One region of the Pseudomonas sp. CCC3.1 genome, then DNA from elsewhere that is predicted to be linked to it. Evidence: riboswitches for the same ligand, from Rfam matches in the RefSeq annotation. Region 1 holds a riboswitch; each other region holds the start of a gene.
What was found. A riboswitch is a leader RNA that binds a small molecule or an ion and turns the genes downstream of it on or off. The one in region 1 is predicted to bind cobalamin.
Positions count from the first base shown of each region.

Region 2: another riboswitch for cobalamin. It lies ahead of RHM56_RS12410 (class I SAM-dependent methyltransferase); the one in region 1 lies ahead of cobO (cob(I)yrinic acid a,c-diamide adenosyltransferase).
Region 3: another riboswitch for cobalamin. It lies ahead of RHM56_RS06420 (CbtB domain-containing protein); the one in region 1 lies ahead of cobO (cob(I)yrinic acid a,c-diamide adenosyltransferase).
Region 4: another riboswitch for cobalamin. It lies ahead of cobW (cobalamin biosynthesis protein CobW); the one in region 1 lies ahead of cobO (cob(I)yrinic acid a,c-diamide adenosyltransferase).

Region 1 is NZ_CP133778.1:875,136-879,891, forward strand. Features, by position in the region: gene RHM56_RS03970 (hypothetical protein) at 10-192, shown strand; cobalamin riboswitch at 892-1,139, shown strand; gene cobO (cob(I)yrinic acid a,c-diamide adenosyltransferase) at 1,220-1,831, shown strand; gene RHM56_RS03980 (cobyrinate a,c-diamide synthase) at 1,842-3,155, shown strand; gene bluB (5,6-dimethylbenzimidazole synthase) at 3,152-3,802, shown strand; gene cbiB (adenosylcobinamide-phosphate synthase CbiB) at 3,799-4,707, shown strand; gene cobD (threonine-phosphate decarboxylase CobD) at 4,700-4,756, shown strand, end outside.
Region 2 is NZ_CP133778.1:2,779,849-2,784,604, reverse strand. Features, by position in the region: gene RHM56_RS12420 (ABC transporter substrate-binding protein) at 1-640, opposite strand, end outside; gene RHM56_RS12415 (TonB-dependent receptor) at 646-2,784, opposite strand; gene RHM56_RS12410 (class I SAM-dependent methyltransferase) at 2,818-3,594, opposite strand; cobalamin riboswitch at 3,704-3,907, opposite strand; gene RHM56_RS12405 (FAD-dependent oxidoreductase) at 4,127-4,756, opposite strand, start outside.
Region 3 is NZ_CP133778.1:1,430,230-1,434,985, forward strand. Features, by position in the region: gene RHM56_RS06405 (LysR family transcriptional regulator) at 1-957, shown strand, start outside; gene RHM56_RS06410 (MFS transporter) at 1,078-2,349, shown strand; gene RHM56_RS06415 (CbtA family protein) at 2,429-3,166, opposite strand; gene RHM56_RS06420 (CbtB domain-containing protein) at 3,182-3,394, opposite strand; cobalamin riboswitch at 3,422-3,550, opposite strand; gene RHM56_RS06425 (MFS transporter) at 3,847-4,756, opposite strand, start outside.
Region 4 is NZ_CP133778.1:2,902,158-2,906,913, forward strand. Features, by position in the region: gene cobN (cobaltochelatase subunit CobN) at 1-1,921, opposite strand, end outside; gene cobW (cobalamin biosynthesis protein CobW) at 1,925-2,995, opposite strand; cobalamin riboswitch at 3,089-3,287, opposite strand; gene efeU (iron uptake transporter permease EfeU) at 3,463-4,305, shown strand; gene efeO (iron uptake system protein EfeO) at 4,314-4,756, shown strand, end outside.

The sequences.
Region 1 (4,756 bases):
TGGATAATCATGACTGTTGTTAAGAATAATTTCTTTGCTATGTTGCTGCTGTTCTGGGGCTTGGCTGCAGTTGGTCAGGTCTATGCTACTGAACTCCCTGTCGCCAATATAAAATCCCCTGGCGACATCACCATCACAGAAGACAAGTATGCATGCTGTATAGACTCTTTAGGAGGTGGGCGCATTCTGTGATTTAACATTTAACAACGTATAAATGATGCGTAATTCAAGGAGGGTCTGAACGACTCGCAGATTTTTATGGCCTCACTGTCGGAGGTTAAAAAAATTAAGTTCGGTCGAGTAATCAGACCTTTTTTGTTATTGATTCATGATTGTTTCTAGGGGCTGTACGAAATGTTTTCGAGCGAAGGTTAGGCAAGGCGAAAACAGGCGAGGAAGCGGAGTTTACGGGCTGTAAATGAGCATTCCGAGCCTGTTTTCAACGCCGCATAACCGAGCGTAGATACATTTCGTACAGAGCCTAATGTTCGCGCCTTTATAGGGTGATTAACCTGCATTACAGGCCCAGCCCTCAACGCCAACAACCTCAGTAGAGAACAGCTCACAGGCCACCGCTTCGAAAGCAGGCGCAAATCATGTAACAGCAGGGCTCCTTGCTCAAACATCGCCGGCTAATAACAGCGACAGCCGTAAAGGGTAAAAAAGCTACGCCTATGATCCGCTCGACCGCCTGACCGAGGTGCCACCCCGAACACGTCATCCACGATCCGGCGGGCAACTTGCTGGGCCAAAGCCCTGAGGTCCACAGGCACGGCAGCTACGGCAACCTCAGCCACGAAACCTGCCAGGCTTCACCCATACCTTAATAATGGCTTAGCCTTGCGTCCGTTCTGACGGGCTTTAATTGACGCTCCACCCCCAACCCTCTAACCTTCGCGGCTTGTTTCAGGTGCTCTGCAACCCAAGGTTGGCCGAGTGAAACAGGGAAGCCGGTGAGGGCGTGTTTAACCACACAACCGCTTTGATCCCGGCGCTGCCCCCGCAACGGTAAATGAGTCAACATCACGCCCAATGCCACTGTGTTTTATGCACGGGAAGGCGCGTGGTCAGGTGGCGTTTTATGTATAAAAGCGCCCCGCTCATGAGCCCGGAGACCGGCCTGATCCATCCAGCACCCTTGCGGCGGGCGAAGGTGTGTCGTTTTTAATGAATTCTCCCGCCTCCCGTTTGCTTAATTCAGCCCCAACGGAGAGCTGCCATGAATGAATCCCCCGAACGCGACGAACGTCACCTGGCGCGCATGCTGCGCAAAAAAGCCGTTATGGACGAGCGCATTGCCAGTGCCCCTAACGAATGCGGCCTGTTGCTGGTGTTGACCGGCAATGGCAAAGGCAAAAGCAGTTCGGCTTTTGGCATGTTGGCCCGGGCCATGGGCCACGGCCTGCAATGCGGCGTGGTGCAGTTCATCAAGGGCCGTAACAGCACCGGCGAAGAGATTTTTTTCCGTCGCTTCCCTGAACAAGTGCGCTATCACGTGATGGGCGAGGGCTTTACCTGGGAAACTCAGGACCGCCAGCGAGACATTGCGGCCGCCGAAGCAGCGTGGGAAGTGTCTCGCGAGATGTTGCGTGATCCGTCCATTGGGCTGGTGGTGCTGGATGAGCTGAACATTGCGCTCAAGCACGGCTACCTCGACCTTGAGCAGGTGCTGAGTGACCTGCAAGCCCGTCCGCCGATGCAGCATGTGCTTGTCACCGGGCGTGGCGCTAAACCTGAACTGATTGATCTGGCCGATACCGTGACTGAAATGGGTGTGATCAAGCATGCATTCCAGGCCGGGATCAAAGCCCAGAAAGGCATTGAATTGTGAGTGTTGAAGCATGAGAGAGTCGCGTCATTGCCCGGCGGTACTGATCGCCGCGCCGGCTTCCGGTCAGGGCAAGACCACCGTTACTGCCGCCTTGGCCCGATTGCATCGCAATCAAGGGCGCAAGGTGCGGGTATTTAAATGTGGCCCGGATTTCCTCGACCCCATGATCCTGGAGCGCGCCAGCGGTGCGCCGGTGTATCAGGTGGACTTGTGGATGGTAGGCGCCGATGAAAGCCGTCGCTTGCTGTGGGAAGCGGCCGGTGAAGCGGACCTGATTCTGATCGAAGGCGTGATGGGCCTGTTCGACGGCACGCCGTCCAGCGCTGATCTGGCGCGGCATTTCGGCGTGCCGGTGTTGGGGGTGATTGATGGCACCGCCATGGCCCAGACCTTCGGCGCGCTGGCCCTGGGGCTCGCGCGTTATCAGCCAGACCTGCCGTTTGCCGGGGTTCTGGCTAACCGGGTCGGCACGGTGCGTCATGCGCAGTTGCTCGAAGGCAGCCTGACCGAAGGCTTGCGCTGGTACGGCGCGTTGTCCCGCGAGACCGGGATTGAACTGCCAAGCCGGCATTTGGGCCTGGTGCAAGCCAGCGAACTGAATGACCTGGATGCACGCCTCGATGCAGCGGCCAATGCCTTGGCCAGCACCTGTGAGGTAGCGCTGCCACCGGCGGTGGAGTTTGCCGCGCCACAACCTGTCGCCGTTGAGGCGTTACTGGCCGGGGTGCGGATTGCCGTGGCGCGCGATGAAGCCTTTGCCTTTACCTATGGCGCGAGTCTGGCGCTGTTGCGTGAAATGGGCGCCGAACTGGTGTTTTTCTCGCCGATTCGCGACACGCAACTGCCTGCCGCTGACAGTCTGTATTTGCCGGGCGGCTACCCGGAGCTGCATCACCTTGAGCTGTCGCGCAACACCTCGATGCTGGAGGCAATCCGAGCTCACCATCACGCGGGTAAACCGCTGCTGGCCGAATGTGGCGGCATGCTCTATCTGCTGGATGCCTTGACCGACGTCGACGGGCAGCGCGCCGAGTTGGTCGGCTTGCTCAAAGGCGAGGCGACCATGCAAAAACGCTTGGCGGCCCTGGCGTTGCAGGCAGTCGAGATGCCGGAAGGCCTGCTGCGCGGACATACCTATCACCACTCGCTGACCAGCACCGAGCTTGAGCCTGTCGCACGTGGCCTGAGCCCCAATGGCGGGCGCGGTGCGGAGGCTGTGTATCGCGAAGGGCGTATGACAGCGTCTTACGTGCACTTTTACTTTCCGTCCAATCCCCAGGCCATGGCTGCGTTGTTCGCGCCGTGTGCCGTGAAGGTGTCATGAGCGACAACGCATTTAGTTCTGAAGAAAAGGCCGCGGTGTATCGGGCCATTGCTGAACGCCGCGACATGCGGCACTTCAGCGGGGGCAACGTGGCTCCTGAGCTGCTGGCACGTTTGCTGGAAGCCGCGCATCAGGCGCCGAGTGTGGGCCTGATGCAGCCGTGGCGGTTTATCCGCATCACCGACCGCCAGCTGCGGGGCAAGATTCAAGCGGTCGTTGAAGACGAGCGAGTACGCACTGCCGAGGCGCTGGGTGAGCGTTCGGATGAATTCATGACCCTCAAGGTCGAGGGCATCAACGATTGCGCCGAGGTGCTGGTGGCGGCGTTGATGGATGATCGCGAAAAGCACATTTTCGGCCGTCGTACGTTGCCGGAAATGGACATGGCGTCGTTGTCTTGTGCCATCCAAAACCTGTGGCTGGCAGCGCGGGTTGAAGGTCTGGGAATGGGCTGGGTGTCATTGTTCGAGCCGCAGGCGCTGGCAGATTTGCTGGGCTTGCCCGCCGGTGCCAAGCCGCTTGCGGTGTTGTGCCTGGGCCCGGTCGAGGCGTTTTATCCTGCGCCGATGCTGGTGCTGGAAGGGTGGGCGCAAGCACGTCCGCTGAGTGAGTTGGTGTACGAGAATTTTTGGGGAGTGAAGCCATGAGTGTGGCGTTGTTGTGCGTTGCCGGTGTGGCGTTGGATGCGCTGCTCGGCGAGCCTAAACGCTGGCATCCACTGGTTGCGTTTGGCCGCATGGCTGAGCGCATCGAGCAGCGATTCAATTCAGGCGGGCGGGGCTGGCGCAGCCATGGCGTGACTGCCTGGGTGCTGGCGGTGTTGCCACTGACCCTTGTGGCCACGGCGTTGTCGTGGCTGCCTTATATCGGCTGGCTGGTGGAGATTCTGGCGTTGTACTGCGCGCTGGGCATGCGCAGCCTGGGTGAGCACGTGCAGCCGGTGGCCGAGGCGTTGCGCGCCAATGATCTGGACGAGGCCCGCACGCGGGTCGGGTATTTGGTCAGCCGTCAAACCAGTGAACTGGATTCGACCGAAGTGGCGCGCGCGGCCACAGAGTCGGTGCTTGAAAACGGCAGCGATGCGGTGTTCGCGGCCTTGTTCTGGTTTGCCGTGGCGGGTGCGCCGGGCGTGGTGCTCTACCGTTTGAGCAACACCCTGGACGCGATGTGGGGCTATCGCAACGAACGCTTTGAGCGTTTTGGCTGGGCCGCCGCGCGCATCGACGATGTACTCAACTATATTCCTGCACGGCTGGTGGCATTGACCTACGCCTTGTTGGGCAAGACGCGCTTGGCGATCACGTGCTGGCGTCAACAGGCGCCGCAGTGGGACAGCCCCAATGCCGGGCCGGTGATGGCGGCGGGTGCCGGTGCGCTGGGTGTCGAGCTGGGTGGAGCGGCAATTTATCACGGTGAGCTGCATGAACGCCCGCAACTGGGTGAAGGCGTGCCCGCCGATGCTGACTCAATCGGCCGCGGCTGGCAGTTGGTACAGCGCGGGGTGTGGCTGTGGTTACTGATCCTGTGTGTGGGGAGTGAGTTCTATGCTTGAACACGGCGGGCGTTTACGTCAGGCGGCCTTGCACTACGGCATTGCCGAG
Region 2 (4,756 bases), 1.9 Mb from region 1:
GGCTGTCGGCGAACAGATTGACACCGCCTGCCAGACGCAAAATGTCGCTGGTGTAATTGTGCCCGCGCAGGGTCAGGTAACTGCCACGATCATTGCTGCCCGTCTCCAGATACACCGGCACTGGCGGCTGCCCAGCCAAACGCGCTTGCACGGCATCGAGCCGAACCTGCATCCGGCCGATCAATTGCTCGGCGCCTGCCTCATGGCCGGTGGCCAGCCCCAGTAGCCGGATATTGGCCAGTACCGACTCAAGATCGCGATGGTTGAGCACCAGCGTCGCAATACCAATGCGCTGCAACGGATCAACCAGGGTTGCTGCTTGCCTGGCAGGGGTCATGACCACCAGATCGGCGCGCAGGCGGGCGATGGCTTCAACCGAAAACCCCAGACGTCCGCCAACCTTGGCCCGTTCTGCAATGTCGGCGGGGTAGCGGGTAAAGGCCTCGACGCCGACGATGGCATCTGCGGCACCGATGGCCGCCAACATTTCTACGTTGCTGGCGAAAATCGCGACGATTCGCTGCGGCGCTCGCTCGATAGTCACTTCACGCCCAAGCGCATCGACCACGGTTCGCGGAAACCCGGTATCAGCCCTGACGTCCAGGCTGATCAGCAGGCACAGCCACACAAGCCAGCGCATCCGGCTCAGAACCGGTAGTTCGCGCCGAGGTACAACTCACGCCCCGGATTGCTGTTGCCCAGTCCACCATTGGACGCCCGTGGATCTGCCAGGGATGAATCATTGCCGGTGGCGATAAACAGCGTGCTGCGCTCAATATCGAACAGGTTATTGACCCCGCCAAACAGGCTCAGTTGTTCGCTCAGGTGGTAATTGCCGCGCAGGTTGAAGACCCAGAACGGCGATTTGCGGTACACGAAATTTGTGTCCGGGTTCAGCAGTTTTTCTTCGGTGCGGTAGTACACCGGCCCGCGCAGAATCCCATTCATACTGACATCCCAATCGCGCTCGCGGCCGTAGGTCAGGGCGATACTCGCCTGGTACTGATACATGCGCTGGATCTTGTCGCGGTACGGGCCGGTCAAGGTCGCCGCTGCCCCCTTGTCGTCCATGTCGAAGTTCCACACGGCGTTGGTGTTCAACCGCAGGATGCGTTCATCACCCAAGGCCAGGGCGCTGGCCAGGTCGTACTGCCATTGCGCTTCAAGACCCCGAATCACCGCGTCGCCATCACCGTTGACGTACTGGCTGATGCTCTGGGTCAGCGGTTGGGTGGTGATCCGGTCCTGAATCCGGTTCTGGAACAACGCCAGGTCGAAGAACTGGTTGTTGTTGGTCAGGGTAATCCCTGTTTCAAATTGCAGGCTGGTTTCCGGCTTGAGATTGGCGTTGCCCAGCGTCTGCGTGCCGCTGGTGGTGGTGAAGTCCGCCGCCAGTTCGCCTGCCAGTGGCGCGCGGAACCCGGTCGAAACCCCTGCGCGCAATTTCACGCCGTGCATGGCTTCGAAGGCTGCGCCAAGGCTGTAGGTGACTTTGTCGAAGTCGCGGGTTTTCTCGTCCAGCAGCGGCATGTAATCGGTCTTGACTGTGCTCGACTGGCCATAGCTGTAGCGCGATCCGGCGCGCAGGGTCAGGCGATCGTCCATCAAGCGCTGGATCACTTCGGCGTACAGCGCCGCGCTGAGGTCATCGGAGTTGATGTCGTAAGGTGCGGCCTGGCTGCTGGTCGAACCATTCACGGCAACACGGAAACGGTCGTTGCGCAGTTTGCTTTTTTCCAGGTCCACGCCGACCAGCAGGTCAGTGCTTGGGGTCAGCAGAAACTGCGGCGTCACTTTCAGGCCATACGCTTCAAGGCGCCGTTCGATATGGTCCTTGCTGAAGCCCGGGCTGCCATTCCCCTGGACTTCCGAACCCCAGTGCAAATCATCGACATCGCGAAAGGCATACACCTGCGAAGACCAGTTCAGCCACTCTGTGGGCTTGGCAGTCCAGTTGGCTTCCACGGACTGGTTATAGCGATTGTCGTAGTTGTTGTAGTCCCACTGTGAACCCCGGAAACCGGCGTCGTAGATGCCGTCAGAACGCACGGTCAAGTCGACCCGCTGATCATCGGACAGCTCGTAGTCCAAGGCCAACAGACCGCCCCGGCGTTTCCACGAGGTGTTTTTTTGCGTGCCGCTCGCGCTGTGATAGTCACTGCGACGGCCGTCATCCAGGCCGAAGTAGTAATCCAACGGTCCGGATGTGCCGCTCTGGTAAACGCTCCCCTGAGCCAAACCCCACGAACCGCCTTGCAAGGTGGCGCCACCGCCCTCGGTGTTACGGCCATTGCGGGTGATGATATTGATCACCCCGCCGATGGCCTGGCTGCCATAGATCACCGACGCTGGGCCACGGATCACTTCAATGCGCGCCACCTGCGCCGGTGACAGCTTGGAAATATTCGCTGTCCCGGCACGACGCCCGTTCACCAGCACCGTGACCTGGCTGCGGTAATCGCGGCCCTGACCATCGGTATTGCCGCCACGGATGTTGATCGAGGTCTGGCCCGGGGTCCATTCACTGAAAAAACCCACGGCGTTCTCGGCCAGCAAATCGGTCAGGTTGCGCGCTGATGAACGTTCGATCTGATCACTGTCGATGACCTGCACGGTGCTGGTCACATCTTTGAGCGACTCACCGGCGCGCGGAGCGCTGACCAGGGTTGAATCCATGTGCAGGATCGACGGGTTTTCAGCGGCGAAAGCCACCAGGCTGCTGCCCAACCACAACGGCAGGGCGCACAAGGAACTGGACAGGGGAAGGTTGCGCAGGTTGGGCATGGAGACGTCCGAAGGCATTTTTATAGGCATTGTTTACGACTGCCAGATCAGGCTGGCGGCGCGTTTCGGGGCACTGGCAAGCCAGCCTCCCGGCACCTTTTGCAGATGATCCTGCAAGTGGCGTTCAAGCAGCCCCTGTGCCGCGCCATCCAGGGCGCCGAGTTTTTCCATAAAGTGCATCAATGCGGCCTCCGGTGAGGCAAACAGCGTGCTGAATGCCCAATCGGTGAAGTGAATCTGGTCGGGTTGCCAGCGGTCCGCAAGTTCGGCCAAGGTCAGTTGGTAGCCGGGGGTCATGTCACTGCGGTGCAGTTGCGGCGGCAAGAAACCGGACAGGCAATAGGTGCGTGGACCTTCCTGAGCAGGCAGGTTCCAGATCAGCGTTTGCGTCGCCAGCGGGCGTACCTGCTGAAGAAATGCTTGAGCCTGGCCATCGTCAACCGGAATGTTGGCGCACAGCACAGTAGCGGCAGGTGCGAGCGCCAAGGCGCCAAGCTCTTGCCAGAGACCATCGTGCAGGCTCAGCCCGACACGCGGTGTTTGCGCAGCCAGTCGCTGGATACTGCCGCGCATGAAGGCGTTGGGCTCAACCACCGTCCATTGGCCACCGGGTGCCAGTAAATGGCGGCCGAGAATTCCCGAACCGGCGCCAATATCCAGCAGTTGCTGTTGCGGGCCTAACAGCTCCAGCAGGCGCCCGCCAACGCGTTCAACATAATTGGAGGCGGCCAAATGCTCGGCATAAAACGCAGCCTCGCGGTCCGGCCAGACAAAAGGTGCACATGAAAGCTGCTGCGTTGGAGGTGTCATGGGGAGCCGTCGGGTTGAGCCTGATCGGACACCCACGGGAGCTAACGCAGAAAAATGACGGGCAGGGGGGATTTTGCGCACGCCAAGGCCTGCATCCGCCCACCGCGGAGTGCCATATGTTGGATCAGGCCGGTCTCCGGGCTCACGAGGGTCATGAAACACTCGCCTTCCCATGCCGAAGCACAGTGGCTATATGAGTGTTTCGCTCGCATACCGTTGCGGGGGCAGCGCCGGATTGGCCCGAAAGGACGTACCGGCTTCCCGTTTCACCCCCAGCGCGATGGCTGAGGACACCTGAAACAGGGGCGCATCTGACCATTCGTCGTCAGATGCGTCAACCTTACGTGTAAAATTTTTCACATTTGGGTTAAGAGGGCAATGTTGTTCACATAAGTGAAAGCGGCCCCTGTAGGAGCGAGCTTGTATCGCGATCTTTTGATCTTTTTAAAAGCTCGCGAGACAAGCTCGCTCCTACAGTTAGTCGTGCGCATCTCTTAAGTGAACAGCATTTGGGGTTAGAAGGGGCTTTTTATCAGGCTTCGCGCCCGGCCTTGTGCCCAGCGCTGAGCGCGCCTTCGATGTAACCGATGCTGTGGCAGTCGCCAATGCTGCTGGCTGACAAGCCCGCCGCTGTCAGTTCATCCAGCAGCGCGGTATCCGGTTGCGCGCCAATGGCCAATACCACCGAGTCAGCCAGGCTGTCGCCCAGTGTCCCGTCAGCCAGTTGGTAGCGCACCCGATTGCCCTCAATGGCTGTCACGCTTGCTCCGGTAATCAACTCGCCCCCGTGCACGCGGATTTCATGCAGCACGCGCCAACGCCGGACGATGGCCAGCTCGCGGCCTAAATGTGTGCCACTTTCAAGCACACAGACCTGACGCCCGCGAGCGATCAGAAACTCTGCCAATTCCAGACCCACCAGACCGCCACCGATGATGGTCACGCGCTTGCCCAGCGGCATCCACACCCGTGACAACTTTTGCATGGCCTCACTGCTGTCGGTGATGCCCGCCAGGCTCCCGGCTTTCATCAGGGTGCGTTGGGTAAAGGACAATTTGCGCTTGGCAATTTCGTCAGCGCGATCACCGGTCATCAAGCGCCGCAGTTCATCGCCGCTCCACACGTGGTCCTGATCGGCACCGGGGATCGCCGGAGCCGCACG
Region 3 (4,756 bases), 560 kb from region 1:
GCCGATGTCGGGTTTAATCAACTGTGCAACTGGTTACGGTTCCGCCATTTGGTGCTGATCGACACCCTGGCGCGCACGCAAAACATGCACGCCACCGCCCAGGAAATGAACATCAGCCAACCGGCGGTCAGCAAGATGCTGCGCGAGATAGAGCACCAGTTGGGCTTCGATGTGTTTGCACGGTTGCCGCGCAGCATGTCGCTCACCGACTTGGGCAGCCACGTGGCGCGCTTTGCGCAAATCGCCCTCAACGACACCCAGCAGTTCGTTGGCCAGATCAACCATCTGCGCCAGGGCGGGCATGGTTTTCTGAAGATCGGCACCATCTACGCCGCCACGGCGATTGCCGTGCCTGCGGCGATTGTGGAGGTCAAACAGCAATGGCCATTGCTCACGATTGAAGTGCTGGAAGGCACCAGCGCCAATATGCTGACCATGCTTGAACACAAGCAACTGGACCTGGTGGTGGCGCGTTTCACCCTGGATCGCCATCGTGAACTGTTCGATTTTCAGGCTCTGGCGCCGGAACCACTGTGCCTGGTGACGGGCAGTCAGCACCCGTTGGCGGGCGCCAGCGAAATCCCGCTGAACGAGCTTGGCAGTTGGCCATGGGTGCTCTACCCGACAGGGACGCCGATGCGCGCGCGGCTGGAGCGGGCCTTTGTCGAAGCGGGCATGCAAACCCCGGAAAACACCGTGGAAACGGTCTCACTGCAAACCACCATGCAACTGCTGCAAACCGCCCCGGTGGTCGCGATGCTGGCCGAGTCCATGGCCGAACCCGAAATTCAGGCCGGGCGTCTGACCCGTCTGGCGCTGCCGTTTCCGCTGGTACTGGCCGACTACGGCATCATTACCCGGCGCAACGAGCCGCCCAGTTGGTCGATGCAGGCCTTTATCGACGCCTTGTTAAACGGCCCCGATGCCGTGCGCGGTGCCCGCCAGACACCTCAATAACTCGCGGTTATTGACTGATGGGATCTTGTGATTGGGCAGCGCACAAGTGGCGCTCTAGAGTGCAAGTCGCCCACCCGTGTTTGCACTCGGGTAGGGCGCCATCGCTCATTAGAGGCGCGTATGAAAACAATAAAAAACTACAAAACGCTGACTATTTTCTTCCTGTTCATGATCGGCGTAGTCAACTACCTCGACCGCAGTGCACTCTCCATCGCCAACACCTCCATCCAGAAAGACCTGGCCATCAGCCCGATGCAAATGGGCATCATGCTTTCAGCTTTTTCTGTGGCTTACGCCTTCTCGCAATTACCCCTCGGCGCGTTGATCGACAAGCTCGGCAGCAAGCTGGCACTGGGCGGCTCCTTGGTGGTCTGGTCGCTCGCGCAAGGGGCCTTTGGCTTGTTCAGCAGCTACGGGCATCTGGTCGGCCTGCGGGTGTTGCTGGGGATTGGCGAAGCGCCGGTGTTCCCCTCGGCGGCCAAAGCCTTGTCCGAGTGGTTCGACACCCAAGAGCGGGGCACGGCCACGGGCTGGGTGTGGTCATCGACCTGCATTGGCCCGTGCCTGGCGCCGCCGTTGCTGACGCTGTTCATGGTGCACCTGGGCTGGCGCGGCATGTTCATCCTGACGGGCGTCATCGGCTTGCTGCTGGCGGTGTGCTGGTTCAAATTCTACAAAAGCAAAGCCGAATACATGGCCGCCACTGGCCGTGCAGAACCGGTGCAAGTGCAACAAAAAAAGGCGCCGAAACTGCGCTGGACGTCACTGTTCAAAGAGCGCAACACCTGGGGCGCGTTTCTCGGCTTTATGGGCGTGATCTATATGATCTGGCTCAACCTGACCTGGTTGCCGGGCTACTTCGAACGCGAACACGGCCTGGACCTGTACCGCACCGCCTGGGTGGTCTCGCTGGCCTACTTGTTCGGGGCGCTGGGGACCATCGTCGCGGGCCGCTGCTGCGACAAACTGGTTGCGCGAGGCATGCGCGTGCTGGCCAGCCGCAAACTCATGGTCATTTTGGGCTTGCTCGGCGGGGCGCTGTTTACCCTGATCGTGGCCTTCACCACCAACGTTGTGGCATGCGTGGTGCTGCTGTGCCTGACCATGTTCTTCATCAACATCTCCAGCGCCACGGCGTGGATGATCGTCAACACCATCGTGCCGTCTGAGCGGGTGGCTTCGTTTGGTTCGATCCAGAACTTTGGCGGCTATTTGGCAGGCTCGATTGCGCCGATCCTCACCGGGTTCAGCGTGCAACAGAGCGGCTCGTTCTCGTCGGCGTTTGTGATCAGTGCCGTGGTCGCCTTGTGCTCGGCGTTCGCCTACTTTGCGCTGCTCAAAGAACCCTCTGCGCCGGTTTCACACCTTGAGGGAGCCCCTGCAACGGCATGAATCACCCTGTAGGAGCGAGCTTGCTCGCGATCTTTTGATCTTTTAAAAGATCGCGAGGCAAGCTCGTTCCTACAAGGGGTCAGGCTTTGTAAGGCTTGTTCGGCAGCAGCAAACGTTCGGCGACGACGCCGAAGATCAGGCCCAGAGCGGTCCACATCACCGCTTGAATGCCCAGCGAGGCGACGCGGAATTTCCACAGCAGCAGGGCTGAGAAGCCGTCCGGTGCTTCATTGAACGTCGGGAACAGAAAGCCCGCGATCGAGACAATCACCAGGTACAGCGCCACGCCCTTGATCGCGCCATTCCACAGGCCCGAGCGGGCAATGAACGTGCGGCCTGCACTGACGGCAATGATCGCGGCGGCCAGCGACACCAGCAGCATCAGGAAGAACAACTGCGTGCGCTTGCCGATGGTGTCCGGGTCGCCCACAGCTGGAGGGTTGGCGGGGTACACCAGCCCCGGCACCAGATACAGCACCACAAACGCGGCCAGGGCCAGCAAGGCGGCCAGGCCACGCGGGCCGACGTTACCGACACGGCCCAGCGAATATGCGAACGCCAAGGCAAAAATGCCGCCCAGCGACACGCTGTACACCAGCACTCCGGTCAGCAGGCCGAACGTGCTCTGCACCTCGCGGCTTACCAGTTCGGGTTCTTCTTCCTCGGCCTCACCATGTGAGTGGGAGTGGCCCATGCTTTCTTCGAAAGCGATAGCGCGATCAATCTCAGGTTCGCCGAACACCTTGGCAAAGCTGAAAGCCAGCAGGCCGGCAATCAGACCGACAAGCATGCCCCTGACGAGTAAACGACCAGTCATGTAGAAGTCCTCGGATCAGTGGCAGGGAAAGCCCAGCAGGTGGCGGCCGTCGTGTACGAATTCGTGAACGTACATACCCTTGAAGACGGCGGTGGCGCCTTGTTCAGCACCGACGAAATAAATCGCCAGCATCAGCAACAGGCCGCCGAAAATCGCCCACGGCAATACATCGCGCAGGGGAATGGCAGGAATGGAAATGTCAGTTTGAGTTGAAGTGCTGTAAGCCATGATGACCTCTGGGATTTCGCGTCCCGGCAAGAGTGCAAAGGCAAAGGAAGATCTGGCTCTCGGCAAGGTGCCGACTACAGTGGCGCGACCGCGTCGGAATTCGACCGACTTCTTTCCTTCGTAACATACCGAAATAACTTTGGCAGTGTACGCTCAAGGGTCAGAGAATACCCAGAGGAATTGATGCTTGGACAGATGTGTATCGGCGGGCACTGACGGCAGCTCCCAAAGCTCTATGGCGCGCGTAAATCTCGTAGCAGTTGCCGAGCACCGCGAGGCTACGTCCGATGGCGAAGCGATCGTAAACCCTAAGTGCAGGGTACAACTGATACCCCGCAGTGCTTGATTTTACGACTGCTGCGCAGCCGGACGTAGCCTCGCGGTGCTCGGCAACTGCTACGAAATCGGCTTGCTGTACACCATAGAATCTCCCACGTTGAGGATGCCGGCGTTTATGGAGTGGTTAGGGGCCGCGCAGCGCCGGCTTTTTGCTCAGGCTCATGCCCGCTGCTGGTTGAGCGCAGCAGCATCAATGCGCCAATCAGTGCCGTACCGGCCAAGAAGTACATCCCGGCGTGTGCGCTGCTGAAATATCCCTCGGCCCAGGTTTTGACTGTTGGCGCCAGAAAACCGCCCAGGTTGCCCAGTGCACCGATCACGGCGATCCCGCTGGCCGCCGCGGCGCCGCTCAAGAAGCGCGTCGGCAAGGTCCAGAACAACGGTTGAACCGTGATAAAACCAGCCGCCGCCAGACAGAACGCGAGGATCACCAATGGCAGGCTGCCGCTTAAGGTCGAGCCGACCATGCCCACGGCTGCCAATGCCAGCATCAGCGCGGCGAAACGGGTTTGCTGGCCTTTGCGATCGGCGTAGCGGGTGACGGCAAACAGCACAATCACGGTGGCAATCCACGGGATCGAGGTGAGCAGGCCGACCTTCAAGCCGATGCCGGTGCCGAGCAGTTCGGCAATCCGCGTCGGCAGGTAAAACAGCACGCCGTACACGCTGACCTGAATCGTGAAGTAGATGAGGGTGAAGTACAGCACCAGCGGGTTGATCAGTGCTGAGCGCCACGAGGACGGGCCTTTGTCGGCTTTGAGCAGTTGCTCTTTTTCCAATTCATGTTCGACGGCGGCTTTTTCTTCAGTGCTCAGCCATTTGGCATCACGCGGCTTGTCGGTCAGGTAAAAGAACGCGAACACGCCGATGATGGACGCGGCGAGGCCTTCGGTGACGAACATCCATTGCCAGCCGGTCAGGCCAAATTGTGCGCTTTCGAGCAGCCAGCCAGACACCGGGCCCCCGACCATCAGCGACACCGGCACCCCAAAGTAGTAAATGCCGTAGGCCGAGCCGCGCTGG
Region 4 (4,756 bases), 2.0 Mb from region 1:
GGCGCGGGTCGAGCAATTGTGCTTCGTAATACTCGTCGGCCAGCAGCTCAAGATCGCGCAACGGGCCGTAGGTTTCAGCCCGGGTCAACGGCGGCATTAAATGGTCGATGATCACTGCCTGAGTGCGGCGCTTGGCCTGTGCGCCCTCGCCCGGATCGTTGACGATAAATGGGTACACATTCGGCATGGGGCCGAGAATCGCGTCTGGCCAGCAATGCTCCGACAACCCGACGCCTTTGCCCGGCAACCATTCCAGGTTGCCGTGTTTGCCAACGTGCACCACGGCGTGAGCGCCGTAGGTGTGGCGCAACCAGAAGTAAAACGCCAGGTACGCATGGGGCGGTACCAGGTCCGGATCGTGATAGACCGCGCTGGCGTCTGCCTGATAACCACGCGCCGGCTGAATGCCAACAAAGGTCAAACCAAAACGCAGCCCGGCGATCATCAGACGGCCGCTGCGAAACATCGGGTCATCTTGCGGCGCGCCCCAGCGTTCATTGACCGCTTGCTGATTGGCCTCGGGCAACTGGCTGAACATCGTCCAGTACTCATCCAGCCCCAGGCTTTGATGGCATGGACGCAGGTCAAGGCTGTCGAGGTCGTTACTGACGCCGCCCAGCAAAGCCTGAATCAATGCGGTCCCGGACTCCGGCAACTCGGTGTCCAGCGGATAGCCCTGCACCTGCAAGGCCCGCAGAATATTCAGCGCAGCGGCCGGAGTATCCAGCCCCACGCCATTACCGATGCGACCATCGCGGGTCGGGTAGTTGGCCAGAATCAGGGCGATGCGTTTTTGCGGGTTTGGCACGCGAGCCAGCTCAACCCAGCGCCGCGCCAGCTCGGCGACAAAGTCCATGCGTTCCGGCTGCGCGCGATAGCACACCACATCCGACTGGCTGCGCTCACTGCGCCACGCCAAGTCTTTAAAACTGACCGGACGGCTGATGATTCGCCCGTCCAGTTCTGGCAAGGCAATGTGCATCGCCAGATCACGCGGGCCAAGGCCTTGTTCGCTGTCGCGCCAGCCGGGTTCGTTGTCTTGGGCACAAATGGCCTGAATGACCGGGATATTGCGCCGGAACGGGCGCAAGTGAGGCGCTTCGGGACTGGACTGGGCAAAGCCAGTGGTATTGAGAATGACCCCGGCCTCGACCTCGTCGAGCAGGTCCTGAACCACCGTCAGGCAGCCCGGCTCTTTAAGGCTGGCGACTGCAATCGGCAAAGGGTTAAGCCCTGCCGCTTGCAAACGCTGGCAAAACACATCGACAAACGCAGTGTTGGCCGCTTGCAAGTGCGAGCGATAGAACAGCAGCGCCGCCACCGGCTGCCCGGCGTGCCAGTCAGCCTGCCAGTGCTTGAGTTCGGGGCTGGTGTGCTGCGGGTGATAGATGGCGGTGCGCGGCAAGGTCTGCGGCTCATCCCACGGGTAATCGCGGCCCAGGCATTGGCTGGCCAAGCAGCGATAAAGTTGCAGCGCATTATGCCGCCCGCCCTGACGCAAAAAGTGCCAAAGACGCTCGCCCTGTTCGGCGGGTACAGTGCTCAGCGCACTCAACTCAGGGTCAGGACGGTCATCGCCCGGCACCAGAATCAGCGTCACGCCGCGCTCGGCCAACTGCATCAGGCGCTCAATGCCGTAGCGCCAATAACCAATTCCGCCGTGCAAGGACAGCAGAATCACTTTGGCGTGTTGCAGCACCTGGTCGACGTACAGATCGACCGAGCCATGGTTTTGCACCTGCATCGGGTTTGCCAGACGCAGGCTTGGATAATCTTCAGGCAACTGCTGCGCGGCGTCCGCGAGCAGTGCCAGGCTTGAATCACCGCTGCACAGGATCACCAGCTCGGCGGGGGTTTGGCCTAAGTCGGCAATGTTGTCGTCCGATACAAAGCCACCGGGCTGGGTCCTGAGCAAATGCATGGTTTAAACGCTCAACGCTGTACGCAGGGTGGACTCAAGCAGTGCGGCGTCCAGGTCCTGGCCAATCAGAACCAGCTTGGTGGTGCGCGCCTCATCACTGCCCCAGGCGCGGTCGAAGTGCTTGTCAAAACGCGTGCCCACGCCCTGAATCAACAAACGCATCGGCTTGCCAGGAATCGCCGCAAAACCTTTAACCCGCAGGATGTCGTGCTTGACCACCAATTGCGTCAGGGCGTCCAACAGCACACGCTCCTCTGCTTGTGGCAGCTCAATAGAGATGGAGTCGAAAGCATCGTGGTCATGATCGTCGTGGTCATCATCGCCATCGTGGTGATGGTCGTGGTGGCTGTGACGGCTGTCGATGTGGTCTTCGGAACCGGCGCCCAGACCCAGCAAAATGTCCAGGGGCAGACGACCGCTGCTGGCCTCAATGATTTTCACCGCCGGTGGCAGCTCTTCAGCCACTTCGGCACGCACTTTGGCCAGGTCTTCAGGGTTGATCAGGTCCGCTTTGTTGAGGATCACCAAGTCAGCGCTGGCCAATTGATCGGCAAACAGTTCGTGCAGTGGCGACTCGTGATCCAGGTTCGGGTCGAGTTTGCGCTGGGCATCCACCTGATCCGGGAAGGCGGCAAAGGTGCCCCGCGCCACTGCCGGGCTGTCGACCACAGTGATCACGGCGTCAACGGTGCAGGCGCTGCGGATTTCTGGCCACTGAAAAGCTTGAACCAGCGGCTTTGGCAAGGCCAGGCCCGAGGTTTCAATCAGGATGTGATCGATGTCACCACGACGGGCAACCAGTTCGCGCATCACCGGGAAGAATTCTTCTTGAACGGTGCAGCACAGACAGCCGTTGGCCAGTTCGTAGACGCGGCCGTTGGCTTCTTCTTCGGTGCAGCCGATGGAGCATTGCTTGAGGATTTCGCCGTCGATGCCCAACTCGCCGAATTCGTTGACGATCACCGCAATGCGGCGACCTTGGGCGTTGTCCAGCATGTGGCGCAGCAAGGTGGTTTTGCCCGAGCCGAGGAAGCCGGTAACGATAGTGACGGGGGTTTTGGCCAGTGTTTTCATCGGATGCCCTTTGGCAAAGCGGCGGGCAAACGGGACGACGACCGTCTCATACGAGCGGTAAACATTCGCCACCGGATCACCCCGCCCGGTTGAATTAAGAATCTGACACGAGGCAGGTCTCCTGGCTTACGGCTGGGGGTCTGCCCTAGGCAGCCCCATTCCCTGCGCCTTCCCGCTTACAAGCAGTGGCGTGGCAGGGTAAATGACCGTTTACAGTTGCGGGGGCAGCCGCGGCATACCGCGTTCCCGTCTTAGCTTCGCGTTGCGAAGAACCTCGAACGTGCAAGGCTACGCAGTGCTTTGTAACAGGTCAATGTTAGCGCTGTACTAGAGGCATCCAAGCCCGCAGAGTCGATGCCACCCCTTCGTTCAGCCACCGTTCAGCCAATGAAATCGATTCTTGTTTGGCAATACGTATCAATATGTTACAAATTGACACTATCAATTCGTAACGCGGTGTTCTGCCCATGCTGGTTCCATTTCTGATCATGCTGCGCGAAGGTATCGAAGCCGCGCTTATCGTCGGCATCATTGCCAGTTACCTCAAGCAAACCGGGCGTGGGCAGTGGATGCCTGCGGTCTGGATTGGGGTTTTCCTCGCCGCCGCCTTGTCGCTGCTGGTCGGCGGTGGCCTGGAACTGATGAGCGCCGAATTCCCGCAAAAACAGCAGGAATTGTTCGAAGGCATCGTCGGCCTGATCGCCGTTGGCATTCTCAGCTCCATGGTGTTCTGGATGCGCAAGGTCGCCCGCTCGATCAAGCATTCTCTGCACACCTCTCTCGACCACGCCCTCGCCGGCTCCAAACATCAAGTCACCGCGCTGATTGCCATGGTGTTTTTTGCAGTGGCACGTGAAGGGCTGGAAACCGTGTTTTTCCTGCTCGCGGTGTTCCAGCAAAGCGAAGGTCCGGCCGCACCTCTGGGCGCCCTGCTCGGGCTGATTCTGGCGATCTTCGTGGGCTTTGCTATTTATAGCGGCAGCATGCGCCTGAACCTGGGGCTGTTTTTCCGCTGGACCGGGCTGTTCATTCTGGTGGTCGCCGCTGGCATTTTGGCCAATTCGGTGCAAGCCCTGCACGAAGCCGGGCTGTGGAATCACCTGCAAGACGTGGTCTTCGACATTAGCGCCACGCTGCCGATGGACGGCCCGCTGGGTTCGATCCTGGCCGGGATGTTCGGCTATCAAGACGCACCCACTGTCAGTGTGATCGGCGCCTATGTGATTTATCTGGTGGTGACGTTGGTGATGTTCTTCCGCTCCCCGGCACCGCCCAAAGCCATCCAACCCTCTTCAGTGACGAACTCATAAGGTCCTGCATGTCTACCCCTGCAAGCGGTACACCCCCACGCGCGCTGCGCTGGGCTGTGGCCGGCTCGGTGATCGTAATGATCGCGGCCGGCGGGTTGTTCTACTACGCCTCGCAACTGGCTGCGGCCAAGCGCAAGGTGCACAGCAATGAAATCACCGTAACGATTCACCCTCACAGTTGTGAACCCAACGCCCTGACCGTGCCCGCCGGCTTTAACAGTTTCCGTATCGTCAACGCCTCGGAACGTGCCGTCGAATGGGAAATCCTTGACGGCGTGCTAGTGATCGAAGAGCGCGAGAACATTGCTCCCGGTCTCAGCCAGGTGATCAACGCCAACCTCGCGCCCGGTGATTACGCCATTACCTGCGGCCTGCTCAGCAACCCGCGCGGCACCCTGCACGTCACACCGACCGCGGAATCGGAAGCCAACGCCAAGGCGCGCCCATCCAT